2 regions of the Ancylobacter pratisalsi genome follow, and region 1 is predicted to be linked to the other one. Evidence: riboswitches for the same ligand, from Rfam matches in the RefSeq annotation. Region 1 holds a riboswitch; the other holds the start of a gene.

Region 1 (9,282 bases):
GCGACGCCGGCCAGACGCACCAGAAGGCGCCCGCCGCCCCCGGCGGTGACGGCTATGTCGGCTTTCAGGGCGCGCAGATGCTGCGAACCGCCGCCATCCACCACCACCGAGACTTTGGGCGCGAGGCCCGGCACCAGCCCGCTCGCGGCGTTCGAGATCGCCTGCGCCAGCGGACGCGGGTCGAAGACCTCGGCCGGATCGAGCCCGGCCAGCGCGCTGGTCTCCACCGGGAATCCCGGCTGCACCTCGATCCCCAGCGCATCGACGCCCGCGGCGAGATGCGGCGCGCTGGCGGGCGTCAGTCCGCGCAGCTGGAGCTTGCCGCGCGCGGTCACTTCCACGATGGCGTTGCCCAGCTCGCTCGCCAGCGCCGCCAGCCCGGCGAGTTGGTCGAGCGTCAACGGCTCCATGGGCTGGAGCCGCGCCAGCAACCCGTCCCCGGTCTGCATCGGCGCGGGCAGGCTCGGGCAGGCGCCCCGGCGCATGGCGCGGACGGACGCGGCGCTCATTCCGCCGCCTCCCCGCGCAGCGAGGCGATGTCGGCGCCAACATCGTTGCGGCGCGGATGCCAGAGCCCCTTGTCGCGCGCACCGGCGAATCGCCCGGCAACGAAGCGCGCCGCCTCGGGAGAGACATCCATCAGGAAGGCGCGCACCCTGTCATCGCCCACATAGGCGGCGTGCAGAAGGTCGATCAGATGGCCGGGCACCGCCGGCGTCGCTTCCGCGAAGCCGATCAGGCGGTCCACCGTCTCGGCGATTTCCGCCGCGCCGCGCGGGCCGTGCCGCATCAGGCCCTCGATGTAGCGCGGGTTCGCCCGCCCGTGCACGATCCGCGCAATGGCCTCGCCCAGAGGGCGCGCCGTCGGGCGGGCCGGGTCGGCGGTGTCCAGCACCACGAGATCGGGCGTGCGCCCCAGCCGCGTCGCGGCGGCCGCGAAACCGCCGATAAAGGCGAGGTCGGCGTCGCCCTCCATCAGGTCACGCCCCGGATCGTCGGCGCCGTGGACAAGCAGGTCCGCCGCCGCCACCCGCGCCTCGAACGCCGCGCCCGCCGCGCGTCCCACACCTTCCGCGCCGCCATAGGCGTGGGAAGCGCTATCGAGATAGGCCGCGCCCAGCGCCTCAGGATCGATGTCCCCGGCCTCGAGCCCGGCGCCATAGGCTCCCGGCGCGGTGCCGAAGATCCGCAGCGGTGCGTCTCCCTCGCCCGCGGCCCGCAGCGGGTTCTCGTCCGGCGGCTCGTCGCGCCGCGCCACCGCCTTCAGCGCGGCATCCAGCAGCGCGATCTGGGCGGGGAACAGGTCGCGGAACAGCCCGGAAATGCGGAAGGTTACATCGATGCGCGGGCGCCCCATCGCGGCGGTGGGCAGCACCTCGATGCCGGTCACGCGCCCGCTGGAGGGATCCCACGTCGGCCGCGCGCCGATCAGCGCCAGCCCCTGCGCGATCTCCTCACCCCCGGTGCGCAGCGTCGCGCTACCCCACAGGTCGAGCACCAGCGCGCGCGGCCAGTCGCCGTGAAGCTGCATATAGGCGCGCACCACCTCCTCGGCGCCCAGCCGGCCGAGGTCCATCGCCGTCGATGTCGGCAGGGCGCGCGGGTCGCTGGCGTAGAGATTTCGCCCGGTCGGCGTCACATCGGTACGCCCGCGCCCCGGTGCGCCCGCTGGCCCTGCCGCCACCCGCCGCCCGTCCAGCGCCGCCATAAGCCCGTCGCGCTCGGCCTCCCCGCAGGCGCCACGCCCATAGACATGGAAACCGTCCTTGAGCCGCATCTCCTTGATATCGCACAGGAACGCGTCGATCCGCCGGAGCGCCTCATCGGGGTCGGCATCGCCACCGAGCCCGGCATCGCGGGCTATCCCGGTGCGGGTTGCCTCCTCGACGATCAGCCGCGCCAGCCGGTCGCGCCGGCGCCGGTCGAGCCCGTCGGCCTGCGCGTATTCGTCCACCAGCCGTTCCAGCTCGCGCGCTTCGCCGGCAAGGCCGGTCTCGATGGTGGGCGGGGGCAGATGGCCGAGCGTCACCGCCGCGATCCGGCGCTTGGCCTGCGCCGCCTCGCCGGGATTGGACACGATGAAGGGGTAGGCCACCGGCAGGCTGCCGAGCACCAGCTCGGGGAAACACCCGGCGGTCAGCGCCACATGCTTGCCCGGCAGCCATTCCAGCGTGCCATGCGCGCCCATGTGCACGACCATGTCGGCCTCGCGCTGAAGCCACAGCCCGAACGCCAGCAGCGCGTGGCGCGGCGCCAGCACCGGGTCGTGATACTGCGCCCGCCGCTCGGCCAGGCTGCCTCGGTCCGGCGCCAACGCGAGCGTCACATTGCCGAACGTGCGGGCGCGAAACCGGAACGCGCCCTCCGCGACATCCGGGTCGTCCTCCGGCGCGCCCCAGGCCGCGTCGATCTGCGCCATGGCCTCGGCCGGCACAGCCGCGGTAAGGCGCCGATAGGCTTCGAGCGAAAGCGAGGCGCCCGGCGAGGCGGCAAGGTCCCGCAGCAGGGCCTGCTCGTCACCGGGAATGTCGCTCACCTGGTAGCCGCCCGCGTGCAGATCCTGCAGCAGCGCCCGCACGCTCGCGGGTACGTCGAGCCCCACCGCCCAGCCGGTACGGCCCGGCACGCCGGCATAGTCGGGCATCAGCACGCTCACCCGGCGCTGGTTCCGCGCCAGCGCCTGCAGCCGCGCCAGCGCCGCCACCCGATCAGCCACCTGCGCGACACGGTCCGGCTCCGGCCGGTTCACCAGCGCGGAGAAACCGGGCACCGAAGGGGCGGGGTCCGGCGCCTTGAAGGACAGCGCGCCCGCCAGCACGCGGCCATCGAGCTCGGGCAGCACCACATGCATGGCGAGGTCCGACGCCGTTAGCCCGCGCGCGCCGTCGAGCCACGCCTCACGCCGCGTGGTCGCGACCACGCCCTGAAGCACCGGCACGCCCGCGCGGTCCAGCACGGTCTGCGTGCCCGGATCAGCGGCGGCGAAGGCGGTGAGCGTCACGATCACGGCGGGGCTCACCTGCGCCAGCATCCCCTCCAGAAAGGCGATGGAGGTCGGCTCCTTCAGGCTGGCGACAAAGACGGGGCGTGGATCGAGCCCGCGCTCGGCCAGCGCGGCGCAGAGCGCGTCCACCGGGGCGGCATCGGCCGCCAGCCACATCGAGCGGTAGAAAATGACCGGCACCACCGGCCCCTCGCCGGCCGGCACACCGCAGGGATAGTGCCCGGCGAGCGGCACCGGCACCGGAGCCGCGAAGGGCAGAGCCCGGCCGGCATGGCCGGCCAGGCGATGCAGCAGCTGGCGCATATTGTCCGGCCCGCCGGCACGGAAATAGCCCAGCAGCGCCTCGAGTTCATCGGCGGCAAGGGTGGAAGCCTCGGCAAGCCTCGGGTCGTCGCGGTCCTCGCCCGGCAGGATGGCCAGCGCGATGCCCCGCGCCCGCGCTTCCGCCCCCAGCCGCTCGGCCCCGTAGCGCCACCAGTCCAACCCACCGAGCAGGCGCACCACGATCACCCGCGCGTGCACCGCGACCTTGTCGATCCACAGATCGACCGACATCGGATGGCGCAGGTCGCGCAGGCTGGCGAGCCTGAGGCTGGGCAGCGCCGCGCCGCCGGGCCCGCCCTGCGCCCGCGCCAGCGCGCCGAGGTCGCTGTCGGTAAAGGACAGCACCACCACATCGCCCGGCGTCTGGCCAAGGTCGACCGGCTCGACGAGATCGTCGAGGCTGGTCGATGTGGTGGTGAGGATGTGCATGGCGCCGGCGCTTCCCGGTCAGGCCGGTACGGGTGCGTCGTGGCCGGCAAGCAGGGCCTCGACCTTCGCCCGGTCGAGCCCGTTCAGCCCGATGGCGACGAGGCGCCCGACACGCGGGCCAGCGCCCCACGGCCGGTCGAACTGGTGGCTCACGCGCGGGCCGACCGCCTGCACCAGCAGCCGCATCGGCTTGCCCGAAACCGGCAGGAACCCCTTCACGCGCAGCACATCCGCCTCTTCCGCCGCCCGCGTCACCCGCGCCGCGAATTCGGCCGGATCGGCGATCTCGGGCACCTCGACGACGAAGCTGTCGAAGTCGTCATGGTCGTGTTCCAGCTCGTCGTCATGATGGGTGCGGCGATTCTCGATGTCGTCCTCGGTCCCGACGCCCAGCCCCATGAGAATGGCCGGATCGATCCGCCCACCGGAGACGCTGACCACGCGCACGCCCTTGGGCAGCTCGGCGTCGAGCGCGGCGCGGGCGCGCGCCATGCCGGCGGCGTCGATCAGGTCGGCCTTGGTCAGGATCACGAGATCGGCGCAGGCGATCTGGTCGTCGAACACTTCCTCGATCGGGTCGTCATGGTCGAGCGAGACGTCGCCGGCGCGCTGTTCGGCCAGTGCGTCATGGTCATGGGCGACGCGGCCGGCGGCCAGCGCATCGCCATCGACCACGGCCACCACGCCATCCACGGTCACCCGGCTGCGGATGGCGGGCCAGTGGAAGGCCTGCACCAGCGGCTTGGGCAGCGCGAGGCCCGAGGTCTCGATCAGAATGTGGTCGACCTTGGGCTCGCGGGCGAGAATGGCGTCGAGCGCGGGCACGAAGTCATCCGCCACCGTGCAGCAGATGCAGCCATTGGCGAGTTCGACGATGTTCTCCTCCGGGCAGGTCTCGATGCCGCAGCCCTTCAGGATCTCGCCGTCGATACCGACATCACCGAACTCGTTGACGATCACCGCGAGCCGCTTGTCGCGCGCCTTCTCAAGGATATGCCGGATCAGCGTGGTCTTCCCCGAGCCGAGGAAGCCGGTGACGATGGTGCACGGCACCCGCGAAAGAGTGGACGTCTGGGCAGTGTTCATGCGGGCTCTCCAGAAACCGGTCGGCACGAAACCAGTCGGGTCACGGGATGCACCGGCCGCGGAGAACTCCGCGCGAAGCCGCCGGACGCAAGGGCCCGGCATGCTCTGCCTGACCACCGGGCACCCCGCCGGGAATCACGACCGAACCTACGGCAGGTCTCCTGGCTCGCGGGTCGCCGCCTCGTAGCCGCCTTCCCGGGTGTCATCCCAGTGGCTTCCGGCACGGGCTCGCCGCTTACAGTTGCGGGGGCAGCCGCGGAATTGGAGCGCGCCCGAGAAGGCCCTGCCCCGCACCGCATTCCCTCTTAGTCCCTCCCGCGAGGCGGGAGAAAACCGTCGGTCGCCGCCACTTAAGGAGCGCGGGCGGGGAATGTCAAACCGTGTCAAACCCCACCGCGCCCGTTGCGGGCTGGCGCGCACGCGCTATAGTCGGCGCGTCGTCGGTTCCCGTGAGTTCCACGGGACGCAAGACGGGAACGCGGTGGGGCGGAGCGCGAAAGCCTTCCGCCGATTCCGCGGCTGCCCCCGCAACTGTAAGCGGCGAGCCCCCTCCACTGGCCACTGGCTTTCGAGCCGGGAAGGCGGAGGAAAGGGCCGAGACCCGCGAGCCAGGAGACCGGCCGTCGACACAACCCGCAAAGGCCCTCGGGTGGAGGGCCAAAGGAGACTGTCATGAACGCTTCCCACAGCCCGCTCGCGTCTGCCTCGCGCGAATCGGCCGCCTCGCGCGCCCTCCAGATCACCTTCGCCGCCCTCATCGGCGTGTTCGTGATCGGCGGCGTGGGCTTTTCCCATATCAGCGCCGTGCACAACGCCACGCACGACGTCCGCCACGCGACCGCCTTCCCCTGCCACTGAGTCCGGGGAGCGCGCACCATGTCACTTTTCAGGACGATTCTGTTTGTCGCCGCCCTCGCGGGCATCGGCACTGGCCTTGTCGGCTCCGCCATCCAGATCTTCGGCACGGTGCCGCTGATCCTCAAGGCAGAGACCTTCGAGAACGGCGCCCCCGAGGAGGCCGCATCCGCGGCGCATGAACACGCGCCCGGCACCGCGGCCCACGAGCACGACGCCGATGAATGGGGCCCCTCGGACGGGTTCGAACGCAACGCGTTCACCGTGCTGGCCATGGTCCTCACCGGCTTCGGCTTTGCGCTGCTGCTGGTGGCCGCCAGCGAGCTTGCCGGCGGGCTTTCGAGCTGGCGTCAGGGCCTTCTCTGGGGCCTTGCCGGCTTTGCCGTCTTCACCGTGGCGCCGGGGCTCGGCCTACCGCCGGAGCTTCCCGCCATGCCGGCGGCGGACCTTCTGGCCCGGCAGATGTGGTGGATCGGCACGGCGGCAGCCACGGCCGGCGGCCTTGCGTTCATCGCCTTTGGCCGCACTCCGCTCCTCGCCGCGCTGGGCGTCGCGCTGATCCTCGCGCCCCATCTCATCGGCGCCCCGCAACCCGACAGCCATGAGAGCCCGATCCCGGAATCGCTGCATCACAGTTTCATCGTGGCGACGGTGGCGGCGAGCTTCGTGTTCTGGGTGCTGCTGGGCGGCCTTGCCGGCTGGCTGCGTCCGCGCCTCGCGGCCGGAACTGCCTGAACGGCATGAGCCTCACCTTCATCCTCGGCGGCGCCCGCTCAGGCAAGAGCCGGCACGCCGAGGAACTGATCGAGCGGCTTTCCCCGCCCTGGACCTACATCGCCACGGCGCAGGCTTATGATGACGAGATGGTGGAGCGCATCGCGCTCCACCGTTCGCGCCGGCCCGCGCCGTGGCAGACCCTCGAAGCGCCGCACGATCTCGCCGCGGCGATCGCGAACCTGCCCTCGAGACAGCCGGTGCTGGTGGATTGCCTTACCCTGTGGCTCACCAACCGCATGCTGGCGGATGCCGACCTCGCAAAGGAAGGGGACGCGCTGCTCGCGGCGCTCAGCGCCCATGACGGCGAGGTCTTCGTTGTCTCCAACGAGGTCGGGCTCGGCATCGTGCCCGACAACGCGCTGGCCCGGCGCTTCCGCGACGCGCAGGGCCGGCTCAACCAGAAGGTCGCCGCCGAGGCGCAGCGGGTGGTCTTCATGGTCGCCGGGCTTACCATGCCGGTGAAGGGATAAGGCTCAGTTCATGAACGACGTCACCTCGACCGAGGCCGAGCGCCACCGCGCCAAGATGGAAAAGCGCAAGACGGTGCAGGACGCCGAGGTCGCTTCCAAGACCGTCGAGAAGGGCCTGCTGATCGTCCACACCGGCGCGGGCAAGGGCAAGTCCACCGCCGCCTTCGGCCTCGCCTTGCGCACGCTCGGCCATGGCGCGCGCGTGGGCGTGGTGCAGTTCATCAAGGGTGCCTGGCATTCGGCCGAGCGCGATGCGCTGGAGACCTTCGGCGACCGGGTGGCGTGGTACACCATGGGCGAGGGTTTCACCTGGGAGACGCAGGACCTCGCGCGCGACATCGCCAGCGCCCGCCGCGCCTGGGAGCAGGCCTGCGCATTGATGGCGGACCCGTCCATCGGCCTCGTCATCCTCGACGAGCTCAACATCGCGCTGCGCTACGACTATCTGCCGCTCGACGAGGTGATCGCGACACTTCAGGCCCGCCGCAAAGGGCTGCACGTCGCCATCACCGGCCGCAACGCCAAGCCGGCGCTGGTCGAGGCCGCCGACCTCGTGACCGAAATGACGCTGGTCAAGCACCACTTCAAGGCCGGGGTGAAGGCGCAGAAGGGCATCGAATTCTGATGCCTCGCGCATTCTTCGCCGTGCGATCTCGAAATTTGGGCCGGATATTCCCATCTGGGAGGAGACGCCGGCTGTCGCGGCGTGGCTTCAGGGAGTTTCCCGTCGATGCGGTCCACCCCCATCGCCTATCTGTTCTGGTTCTTCTGCCTGATCGGCGTGTGCGGCATTCATCGCTTCTATGCCGGCCGCTACTGGACCGGCGCGCTCTGGCTGCTGACCGTCGGCATCTTCGGCATCGGGCAGTTCATCGATCTGTTCCTGATCCCGTCCATGGTGCGCGAATCCAACCTGGAGCGCCGCGTGGACTATCTGGAATCCGGCCGGATCTGAGTTCATACGCGCTTGAGAGGGCGTCATGAGCGCCCTCTCGCTCATGTTCCAGGGCACCGGCTCGGATGTCGGCAAGTCGCTGGTGGTTGCCGGCCTTGCCCGCGCCTTCACCAATCGCGGCCTCAGCGTGCGCCCTTTCAAGCCGCAGAACATGTCGAACAATGCCGCCGTCACCGCTGACGGCGGCGAGATCGGCCGCGCACAGGCGCTTCAGGCCCGCGCCGCCCGCATCGCCCCCTCCGTGCACATGAACCCGGTGCTGCTGAAACCGCAGAGCGAGATCGGCGCGCAGATCGTCGTGCAGGGCCGCGCGCGCGGCAATGCGAAAGCGTCCGACTATCAGGCGCTCAAGCCCCAGCTCATGGGTGCCGTGCTGGAAAGCTACGGCCGGCTGAAGGACGAGGCCGACCTGGTGCTGGTGGAGGGCGCCGGTTCGGCCTCCGAGATCAATCTGCGCGCCGGGGACATCGCCAATATGGGCTTCGCCCGTGCCGCCGGCGTTCCCGTGGTGCTGATCGGCGACATCGATCGCGGCGGCGTCATCGCCAGCCTGGTGGGCACCCGTACCGTGCTGCCCGATGACGACGCGGCGATGATCGCCGGCTTTCTGGTCAATCGCTTTCGCGGCGATCCGGCGCTGTTCGCCTCCGGCATGGAGGAGATCGCCTCCCGCACCGGCTGGGCCGCGCTCGGTCTCATTCCCTTCTTCCCCGGCGCCCGCCGGCTGCCGGCCGAGGACGCGCTGGCGCTGGACGCCGCCCCGCTCGACAAGCCCGGCGCGCGCCTGCGCATCGCGGTGCCGCTCCTGCCGCGCATCGCCAATTTCGACGATCTCGACCCGCTCGACGCCGAACCGCAGGTGCAGGTGATCCGCGTGCGCCCCGGCGAGCCGCTGCCGGGAAACGCCGATCTCGTCATCCTGCCCGGTTCGAAATCCACCATTCCCGACCTCGCCGATCTGCGCGCCAATGGGTGGGACATCGACCTTTTCGCCCATGTGCGGCGCGGGGGCCGGGTTCTCGGCCTGTGCGGCGGCTACCAGATGCTCGGACGCACGCTCAGCGATCCGCTCGGCATCGAAGGTCCGCCCGGCACCGTGCCGGGCCTTGGCCTGCTCGATGTCGACACCGTGCTGGCGGGCGAGAAGCGGCTGGTCGCGATCCGCGGCGAAAGCGAGGGCGTGCGCTTTTCCGGCTACGAGATGCATATGGGCGTGACCGAAGGCCCCGGCCGCGCCCGCCCCTTCGCCACCATCGACGGCAAGGGCCGAGAGGGCGCGGTCTCCCCGGACGGGCGCATCGTCGGTACCTATGCCCACGGCCTGTTCGCCAATGATGCCCAGCGCTCGGCCTGGCTCGCCCGTCTCGGCGCCACCCCGAGCG
Region 2 (9,282 bases), 1.9 Mb from region 1:
CCGACCCGCACCGACATCGACGCCCGCCTCCTCATCGGGCCGGCGCTGTTCGGCATCGGCTGGGGACTGGGCGGCTTCTGTCCCGGCCCGGCCTTCACCGCGCTCGGCCTCGCCGCGCCGGGCACACTGGCCTTCATTCCCGCCATGCTTGCGGGCATGTGGGCGGCGCGGCGGCTTGCCGCAGGCCCGCACTGAGCCGCCCATTCGCCTTTGCGCCCTTACGGCAGGGCGTTTCGATCAATCTCGCGCGATACGGAAAGCACCGGATTTGCACCGGGGGAAAATTGGCTTACTAGTTTGACTGAGATTTCAGTAATTTCTGAAATCAACGTAACGTAAGCCCCCGAGGTCGCTGCCGTGAACCTGCCACCACTCATCCAGTCCTTCGTCTTGCATTTCGGCGAGATGGGTAGCCGGTGGGGCATAAATCGCACCGTGGGGCAGATCTACGCGCTTCTGTACGTCTCGCCCGAGCCGCTCTGCGCCGAGGAAATCGTCGATGCGCTCGGCGTGTCGCGCTCCAACGTGTCGATGGGGCTGCGCGAGTTGCAGGCGTGGAACCTCGTCGTCTTCAAGCACCTGCCCAATGACCGGCGCGACTTCTTCACCACGCCCGACGATATCTGGCAGATCCTGCGTACCCTGGCGGAGGAGCGCAAGAAGCGGGAGGTCGACCCCACGCTGTCGGTGCTGCGCGAGATCCTGATGCAGCAGCCGGGCAGCGAGAGGGAGCGCTACGCCCAGGAGCGCATGAGCGACATGCACGGGCTGATCGAGCAGCTCACCACCTGGTATGACGACGTCAAGCGGCTGGAGACCGAGCGTCTCGCCACTCTTCTGAGCCTTGGCTCGAAGATCACCCGGCTTCTGGAAACCAAGGACAAGATCGTCTCGCTCGGCCGCCGGCCGAAGGGGACGGGCGTGCCCAAGGTCGGAGCGGATTGACATGACGCTGGTCCCCGCCGTGCCGGCAGACCCTTCGGACGCCCGCTCTTCCGCCGCTCGCGCTGCCACCCTTGCGAAGGCATCGGCCGCGACGGCGCGCGGTGGCGCCACCGCACGCGGCCTGCGCCGCGCGATCGCGCTTCAGATCGGCGGCGCCCTGCTGTGGCTGCCGCAGGCGGGGCTGCTGGCGATGGCCGTCGCGGGGCTGACGCGGGGCGAGGGTGTTGGCGACGTCGCGCTCGCGGCGGCGGCCATCGCGGTGCTGGGCATTGCGCGGGCGATGATGGAAGCGGCGGGCGGGCGTCTGGCTTTCCGTTCTGCGCGGGCGGAGCTTTCGCGCCTCCGGGCGCAGGCGGCGCAGGCGCTGGCCTTGCGTTCACCCCTCGACACCCGGCGCCCCGCCTCCGGGCGGGTCGCAAGTGCGCTGGCCGAACAGGCCGAGGCGGTGGTTCCCTACCTGTCGCGCTTCGTGCCGGCGCGCAAGCGCGCGACCGTGGTGCCTCTCGTCATTCTCGCCTGCGTGCTGCCTTTCTCCTGGCTTGCGGCGCTCATGCTCGCCGTCGCCGCGCCGCTGATTCCGCTGTTCATGGCGTTGATCGGCTGGCAAGCCAAGGCGGCGAGCGAGGCCCAGCTTGTGGAACTCGGCGGCATGAACGCCTTCCTGCTGGACCGGCTGCGCGGCATGGCGACCATCCGTTCCTTCGGCGCGGTCGACGCCACCGCGACCCGGCTGCGCCGCGAGGCCGACAGCCTGCGCGCGCGCACCATGGTGGTGCTGCGCATCGCCTTCCTGTCCTCGGCGGTGCTGGAGCTGTTCTCCGCGCTGGGCGTCGCCATGGTGGCGGCCTATGTCGGCTTCCATCTTCTGGGCTGGTTCGGCTTCGGAACCTGGGGGCATGAGTTCGGGCTGGCCCAGGGGCTTTTCATCCTGCTCGTCGCCCCCGCCTTCTTCGAGCCGCTGCGCGAGCTTTCCGCCGCCTGGCACGACCGGGCGGCCGGGCAGGCGGCGCTGGAAGCGCTGGAGACGCTCGCCGAGGGCGGCACCTCCATCGTCGGCAGCGACGCACCGCCCCGCTTCCGCTCGTCGCGGGCGCCGGCAGTGGCGTTTGACGCGGTGGGGTTCCGCCATGCCGGGCAGGCGGCGCCGCTGTTCGAGGCGTTCGCGCTCGATATCGCGCCCGGCGAGCATGTGGCGCTGTTCGCGCCGAGCGGAGCCGGCAAGTCCAGCCTGCTGGCGCTGATCGCCGGGCTGGTGGCGCCCGAGGCCGGCCGCGTCAGCATTGACGGCGAGGTCATGGGGCCGGAGAGCGCGGCACGCCTGCGCGCCGGCATGGCCTATATCGGCCAGCAGCCGCACATTTTCGCCGGCACGTTGAAGGGCAATGTCGCGCTGGGCCGCCCTGAGGTGGATGGCGGGGAGATTGCCCGCGCCCTCACGGCCGTCCGCCTTGAGAAGGTGGCCGCCATGCGCGGTCCCGCACCGATCGGGGAGGGGGGACGCGGGCTGTCCGGCGGCGAGGGGTTGCGCCTCGCGCTGGCCCGCCTCGCCGCGACCCCTCAGGCCGGCCTGATCCTCGCCGACGAGCCGACCGCCCATCTCGACGCCGCGACCGCGCGCGAGGTCACCGACGCGCTCATGGAACTGGCGCGCGGACGCACGCTCGTCATCGCCACCCATGACCCCGCGCTCGCCGCCCGCATGGACCGGGTCATCCCCCTTGAGGGCGCCACCGGGGAGGCCGGGGCATGAGCACGAACACCACTCCCAACCCGGGCGCCCTGCGCGCCATGGCCGTCATCCTGCGGCTGTTCCTTTCCGAGCGGCGGATCGCCTTCTTCGCCGGTGCGGCGCTGGCGGCGCTGACGCTGCTGGCCGGGGCCAGCCTGCTGGCCCTTTCGGGCTGGTTCATCACCGCGACGGCGATCGCGGGCATGTCGGCGGCCGCGGCGGCGACCTTCGATGTCTTCGCCCCCTCCGCCGGCATCCGTCTCGCGGCGCTGGTGCGCACCGCCGCGCGCTATGGCGAGCGACTGGTGACCCATGATGCCGCGCTGGCGGTGCTGGCCGGGCTGCGCGAGCGGCTGTTCCGTGGCTGGGCGGCGCCCGAGGCAGCCGGTCGGCTGGCCGATCGACCGACCCGGCTGCTGTTCCGCCTGACGCTCGATATCGACGCGCTGGATTCGCTCTACCTGCGGGTGCTGGTCCCGGTGATCGCCGCTGTGGTGGCCACGCTCGGCGTCACCGTCCTCATCGGCCTCATCCGCGTTCACACCGCCCTCACTTTCGTCCTCATCGTCCTTGGCGTCGGCGCGCTCATTCCGTGGATCGCTCTGCGCGCCGCCCGCCGTCCCGCCCGCCGCCGCGCCCATGCGCTGGAAGTGTTGCGCTCGCGCGCGGTCGACCTCTTCGCGGGCCAGACCGAGCTCATCATGGCCGGCCGCCTCGCCGCCCGGCGCGAGGAACTTCGGGCCGCCGACCAGCGCCTGGCCGCCGCCGACGATGCGCTCAACCGGGTGGAAACCTTTGTGTCGGCAGGGTTTTCGGCCGCCAGTGCGGTTCTGCTGGCGCTCGCCCTGCTGGCGGTTGCGGCGCTGAATCATGCGGGCACCATCGATACGCCGGCCGCCGCACTGGTGCTGCTGCTGGCGCTGGCCGCCTTCGATCCCTTCGCCGCGCTGCGCCGGGGCGTGGTCGAGCTGGAGCGCGCGCTGATCGCCGCGCGCCGTCTCGCCTCCCGCCTCACCCCCACCCCGCCCATTGCCCCAATGCCAACCCCGGGCAAGGGGCAGGCGGTTGAGGTCCGAAATCTAGCAATCATAAGGGATGGCGCGGTACGTCCGTCGCTTGAGGGCATCGATCTCGCCATTGCGGAGGGCGAGCGTGTCGCCCTTGTCGGCATGAGCGGGGCGGGCAAGTCGACGCTGCTGGCGGCCATCGCCGGTGAAATCGGGCCGGCCTCGGGCGAGGTCGCGGCCCGGCGCAGCGTGCTGCTGACCCAGCGCACCGAGCTGTTCCACGACAGCCTGCGCGGAAACCTTCTCGTTGCCGATCCCGCCGCCGATGACGACCGGCTGATGGCCGCCCTCACGGCCGCCGGGCTCGGCGCCGTGGTCGCGGCTCTGCCCGAAGGGCTTGATACGCCGCTCGGCGAGGGCGGGCTCGGCCTTTCCGGAGGCCAGTCCCGGCGTCTGGCCCTGTCCCGCCTGTTCCTGACGGACGCGCCGCTCTGGCTGCTCGACGAGCCGACGGAAGGGCTCGACGGGGCGACCGCGCGCGACGTGCTGGCGCGGCTGGCCCATGAGGCGGGTTCGCGGACCCTGATCCTGGCCACTCATCTGCGGCGCGAGGCGCAGGCCGCCGACCGCCTGATCCTGATTGCCGAAGGCCGAGCGCGCGGTTCCTACCGTCGCGGCGACCCCGGCTTTGCCGCGGCGATTGAAGCGCTGCGACCCGACTGAGCCGACATTCGATCCTGCGCCGCCTGCCGGCAGCGCGACAAGACAGGAGACCGGAGGCAACCGGAACCCGCCATGACCCTAGATGTAGTCGACCTCTCGCGCCTGCAATTCGCAATGACGGCGCTCTATCACTTCCTGTTCGTGCCGCTGACGCTCGGACTTTCCGTGCTTCTGGCGATCATGGAGACGGTCTACGTCATGACCGGGCGCCGGATATGGCGCCAGATGACCAAGTTCTGGGGCACGTTGTTCGGCATCAACTTCGTGCTCGGCGTCGCCACCGGCCTCGTCATGGAGTTCCAGTTCGGCATGAACTGGAGCTATTACAGCCACTATGTCGGTGACATCTTCGGCGCGCCGCTGGCGATTGAAGGGCTGATGGCCTTCTTCCTGGAAGCAACCTTCGTCGGGCTGTTCTTCTTCGGCTGGGACAAGCTTTCCAGGGTCGGGCATCTGGTCGCCACCTGGGCGGTCGCGCTGGGCTCGAACTTCTCCGCGTTGTGGATCCTTGTCGCCAATGGCTGGATGCAGAACCCGGTGGGCTCGGCCTTCAACGCGCAGACCATGCGCATGGAAGTCACCGATTTCTTCGCCGTCATCACCAATCCGGTGGCGCAGGCCAAGTTCGTGCACACCGTCTCCGCCGGCTATGTCACGGCCTCGGTCTTCGTGCTCGGCGTGTCCGCCTGGTACGTGCTCAAGGGCCGGCACATCGAGATCGCCAAGCGCTCCATGACGGTCGCCGCCTCGTTCGGGCTCGCCGCGTCCCTGTCGGTGGTCGTGCTGGGCGACGAGAGCGGCTACCTCACCACCGAGCATCAGAAGATGAAGCTCGCGGCCATGGAATCGATGTGGGAGACGGAGCCGGCGCCGGCCGCCTTCACGGTCATCGGGTTTCCCAACCAGGCCGAGCGCGAAACCCATTTCGCCGTGCGTATCCCGTGGGTGTTGGGCCTGATCGCCACCCGCTCGCTCGACACCGTGGTGCCCGGCATCACGGAACTTGTCGGCCACGCCAAGACACGCATCGAGAGCGGCATTATCGCGTTCGACGCCCTGCAGAAGATCCGCGCGGCCGGCAGTGATGCCGCGATCGCGCCGGATGTCCGCCAGGCCTTCGAGGAGCACGGAACGGATCTGGGCTACGCGTTGCTGCTCAAGCGCTATGTCGATGATCCACGTACCGCCACGCCGGAGCAGATCGAAAAGGCGGCGTGGGACACCGTTCCGAACGTGCCGACGCTGTTCTGGGCGTTCCGCTTGATGGTGGGCCTCGGCTTCGCCTTCATCGCCTTGATGTCGGTGTTCTTCTTCCTGTCGGCGCGCCGCATGCTGGACCGCTATCGCCCGCTGCTGTGGATCGCGGTGCTTGCCATTCCGCTGCCCTGGGTCGCGGCGGAACTGGGCTGGGTGGTGGCGGAATTCGGCCGCCAGCCCTGGATCATCGAGGGCGTGCTGCCAACCGCGGCCGGCGTCTCGAGCCTTGGCGCGGCGACGGTGCTGACGACCATCGTCGGCTTCGCGCTGCTCTACACGGTGCTGATCCTCATCGAGATGATGCTGATGATCCGCGCCATCCGCAAGGGGCCGGAGCCGGACGAAGATCCCGACGCCGAACTCATTCCCGCCCACCTCGTTGCCGCGGAGTAGGACCCATGATCCTCCATACGCTCATCGATTACGACACGCTGCGTGTCATCTGGTGGTTGCTGCTGGGCGTCCTGCTCATCGGTTTCGCCGTGATGGACGGTTTCGATCTCGGCGCCGATATCCTTCTGCCTTTCGTGGCACGGACCGATCTGGAACGTCGCGTGGTCATCAACTCCATCGGGCCGACCTGGGAAGGAAATCAGGTGTGGCTCATCCTGGGCGGCGGCGCGATCTTCGCCGCCTGGCCGCCGCTCTACGCGGTGTCCTTCTCGGGCTTCTACCTGGCGATGTTCGCGATCCTGTTCGCGCTCATCCTGCGCCCGGTGGGATTCAAGTATCGCTCGAAGCGCGAGGGCCGGGTCTGGCGCGCGGCCTGGGACTGGGCGCTGTTCATCGGCGGACTGGTGCCGGCGCTGGTCATGGGCGTGGCGGTCGGTAATGTGCTGCAGGGCGTGCCGTTCCACCTCAACAACGAACTTCGGATCTTCTATGAGGGCACCACGCTGTTCGAGCTGCTCAACCCCTTCGGGCTGCTGTGCGGATTGCTGTCGGTCGCGATGGTGGTGATGCATGGTGCGGGCTGGCTGACGGTGAAGACCGAGGGCAACGTCGCCACACGCGCCCGTGCCGTCGGCAGCGTCGCCGCTCTGGTGACGGTTCTGCTGTTCGCGCTCGGCGGTGTCTGGCTCTGGCTGGGCATTGATGGCTACCGCATCACCAGCACCTTCGTCGCGGAAGGCCCGTCCAATCCGCTGGCCAAGACGGTGGCGATCGCGCCCGGCGCATGGTTCGCCAATTATGGCGCCCATCCCTGGATGATGGCGGGCCCGGCGCTGGGTATCATCGGCGCTCTCGCCTGCCTTCTGCTGCTGCGCACGCGGGCGGAGTTCACCGCCTTGCTGGCGAGCACGGTGTCGATCTTCGGCATCATCTCGACGGTGGGGCTGTCGATGTTCCCCTTCATCCTGCCCTCGACCATCGACCCGCGCTCAAGCCTGACGGTGTGGGACGCGTCGTCGAGCCACCTCACCTTGTTCATCATGCTGGTCTGCGTGGTGATCTTCATTCCGATCATCGTCGCCTACACCACCTGGGTCTATCGGGTGCTGTGGGGCAAGGTCGATACGGCTGAGATCCAGCGCGACAACAGCCACGCGTACTGAGGAAGGAAACCGACAATGTGGTACTTCTCCTGGCTTCTCGGCTTTCCGCTGGCTGCCGCTTTCGCGGTGCTGAACGCCATGTGGTACGAGCTGACGGACGACACCCTCCGGGCCAAGGCGCAGCCCCGGCCCGTGCCGATCCGCGACCGGCACTGAGCACGGGCGCGGAGCCGCCGCGCTCCCGTCTTCAAGATCCACGTCCGGGATCGTGAGCGTCCCGGATGTGGGCGGTTCCCCTCCGTTCGGCTTGACAGCCGGCCCGGCGTCGACGCGTTCTAGCCCGATGCATGGTGTCCGGGCGGGGTGACTCGTCCGGATGAAACGGGAACGGGGAAGGACCGCCATCCGATCAAGGATGGAGCGGCCCGAAGCCCTGACCGCCCCCGCGACTGTGAGCGGCGAGCGGCCTTCCACATTGCCACTGGACCTCATCCGCAAGGATGGGTCCGGGAAGGCGGAAGGCGCGCTGTGACCCGCGAGTCAGGAGACCGGCCATGCATGAGCGTCCACCCTTACGCCGTCGGGAGAGACGGCAATGGAGAACCACATGCATATCGAGCCCGGCCTCGTGGCCGAAGGAAAGATCTGGCTGAGCGCTGTCACGGCGGCTGGCGCCGGCGCCTATACGCTGAAGCTCGCGGGCGAGGCGGTGCGCGAGCGCGGCGTTGTCTCGCTGGTTGCGCGCAGCGTGGTGACGACCGCACTGGTCTTCGCCTTCTTCGAGCTGCTGCCGCATCATCCCGTCGGCGTGTCCGAGGTGCACCTCATCCTCGGCTCGACGCTGTTCCTGATCTTCGGCGTCGCTCCCGCCGCCATCGGCCTCGCCGCCGGCCTGCTGATCCAGGGGCTCTTCTTCGCGCCGTTCGATCTGCCGCAATACGGCATGAACGTCACCACGCTGCTGGTGCCGCTGTTCGCATTGACCTCGCTGGCGCGCCACGTCATTACGCCGGGCACGCCCTATGTCGAGCTGAAGTACCGCCAGGCGCTGGCGCTCTCCACCACCTATCAGGCCGGGATCGTGGTCTGGGTGGCGTTCTGGGCCTTCTATGGGCATGGCTTCACCGTGGAGAACGCGGCTTCCATCGGCTCGTTCGGCGCGGCCTACATGCTGGTGATTTTGATCGAGCCGCTGATCGACCTCGCCGTGCTGGCCGCCGCCAAGGCGTTCAACGGACTGAAGGGCAGCCCGCTGTTCGAGAGCCGGCTCTACGACCCGGCGTGAGCGGGCAGGGCTGATCGCTCATCTGCGTTGAACGAGGTCCGGGAAGCTGACCGCTTCCCGGATTTTTCCTGTCGGGCAGGCGGCGACAATCAGTTCGCCTCACTTGCCGGTGGCGATGTAGCTGGTGAGCACATCCACCACGACCGCCTTGCGCCTTTCCAGCCAGTCCGGCGCGGCGAAGTCGTGCTGAAACATGCTGCTCAGCGTGTAACGGTTGGAGACGTGGATGAAGCACAGGCCGAGAATCGAGACGTAGAAATTCTCGGCGTCGATGTTCCTGTGGAACACCTTCTCTCTTTGCCCGCGCTTGAGAATGGTCCGCAGCGATTCCAGCAGGGGGCGCGTCATGTACGGAATGGTTGAGGACCGCTGGGCCGTGCGGCCCATCATCAGGTTCTCGTTCATGATCAGCCGGACGAAATGCGGGTCGGTGCTGAGGAAGTCGAAAGTCAGCTCGATCAGCGCCTTCAGCGCCAGCATCGGGTCGGCCTCGTTGACGTCGAGGGTCTGCTCCCGATCACGGATGATCTTGTAGGACGATTCCAGCGCCGCCAGGTACAGGTCATCCTTATTGCCGAAGTAATGATAGATCATGCCGACATTGACGTCGGCGGAGGCGGAAATGCGTTCGATCCGGCTGCCGCTATAGCCATGCTCGGCGAATTCGCCCATCGCGACTTCGAGTATCCGCTGGCGGGTAGCGACCGCATTGCGCTTGCCGGGCGAGCGTCGCGGCGCCTTCGCCTTGGCCGGCGTGGAAGCGGAGCCGTCCGGCAGGCCAATGTCCTCGTCGGGCAGGGCGCCAGATCTTTTGGCGTTCATCGGTTCTCCGAAACGGTC

What was found. Region 1 has a riboswitch for cobalamin ahead of G3A50_RS04355 (CbtB domain-containing protein). Riboswitches for the same ligand answer to the same signal wherever they lie in the genome.
Region 2: it holds a riboswitch for cobalamin, as region 1 does, so the genes downstream of both, G3A50_RS16995 (energy-coupling factor ABC transporter permease) here and G3A50_RS04355 (CbtB domain-containing protein) in region 1, are expected to answer to the same signal.

The regions. Positions count from the first base shown of each region.
Region 1 is NZ_CP048630.1:875,940-885,221, forward strand. Features, by position in the region: gene cobG (precorrin-3B synthase) at 1-509, opposite strand, end outside; gene cobN (cobaltochelatase subunit CobN) at 506-3,757, opposite strand; gene cobW (cobalamin biosynthesis protein CobW) at 3,776-4,843, opposite strand; cobalamin riboswitch at 4,978-5,196, opposite strand; cobalamin riboswitch at 5,268-5,482, shown strand; gene G3A50_RS04355 (CbtB domain-containing protein) at 5,516-5,701, shown strand; gene G3A50_RS04360 (CbtA family protein) at 5,720-6,433, shown strand; gene cobU (bifunctional adenosylcobinamide kinase/adenosylcobinamide-phosphate guanylyltransferase) at 6,439-6,945, shown strand; gene cobO (cob(I)yrinic acid a,c-diamide adenosyltransferase) at 6,956-7,570, shown strand; gene G3A50_RS04375 (NINE protein) at 7,676-7,900, shown strand; gene G3A50_RS04380 (cobyric acid synthase) at 7,926-9,282, shown strand, end outside.
Region 2 is NZ_CP048630.1:3,620,101-3,629,382, forward strand. Features, by position in the region: gene G3A50_RS16960 (DUF6691 family protein) at 1-195, shown strand, start outside; gene G3A50_RS16965 (GbsR/MarR family transcriptional regulator) at 358-945, shown strand; gene cydD (thiol reductant ABC exporter subunit CydD) at 947-2,695, shown strand; gene cydC (thiol reductant ABC exporter subunit CydC) at 2,692-4,404, shown strand; gene G3A50_RS16980 (cytochrome ubiquinol oxidase subunit I) at 4,477-6,054, shown strand; gene cydB (cytochrome d ubiquinol oxidase subunit II) at 6,060-7,217, shown strand; gene cydX (cytochrome bd-I oxidase subunit CydX) at 7,233-7,373, shown strand; cobalamin riboswitch at 7,489-7,728, shown strand; gene G3A50_RS16995 (energy-coupling factor ABC transporter permease) at 7,765-8,442, shown strand; gene G3A50_RS17000 (TetR family transcriptional regulator) at 8,542-9,264, opposite strand; gene G3A50_RS17005 (amidase) at 9,261-9,282, opposite strand, start outside.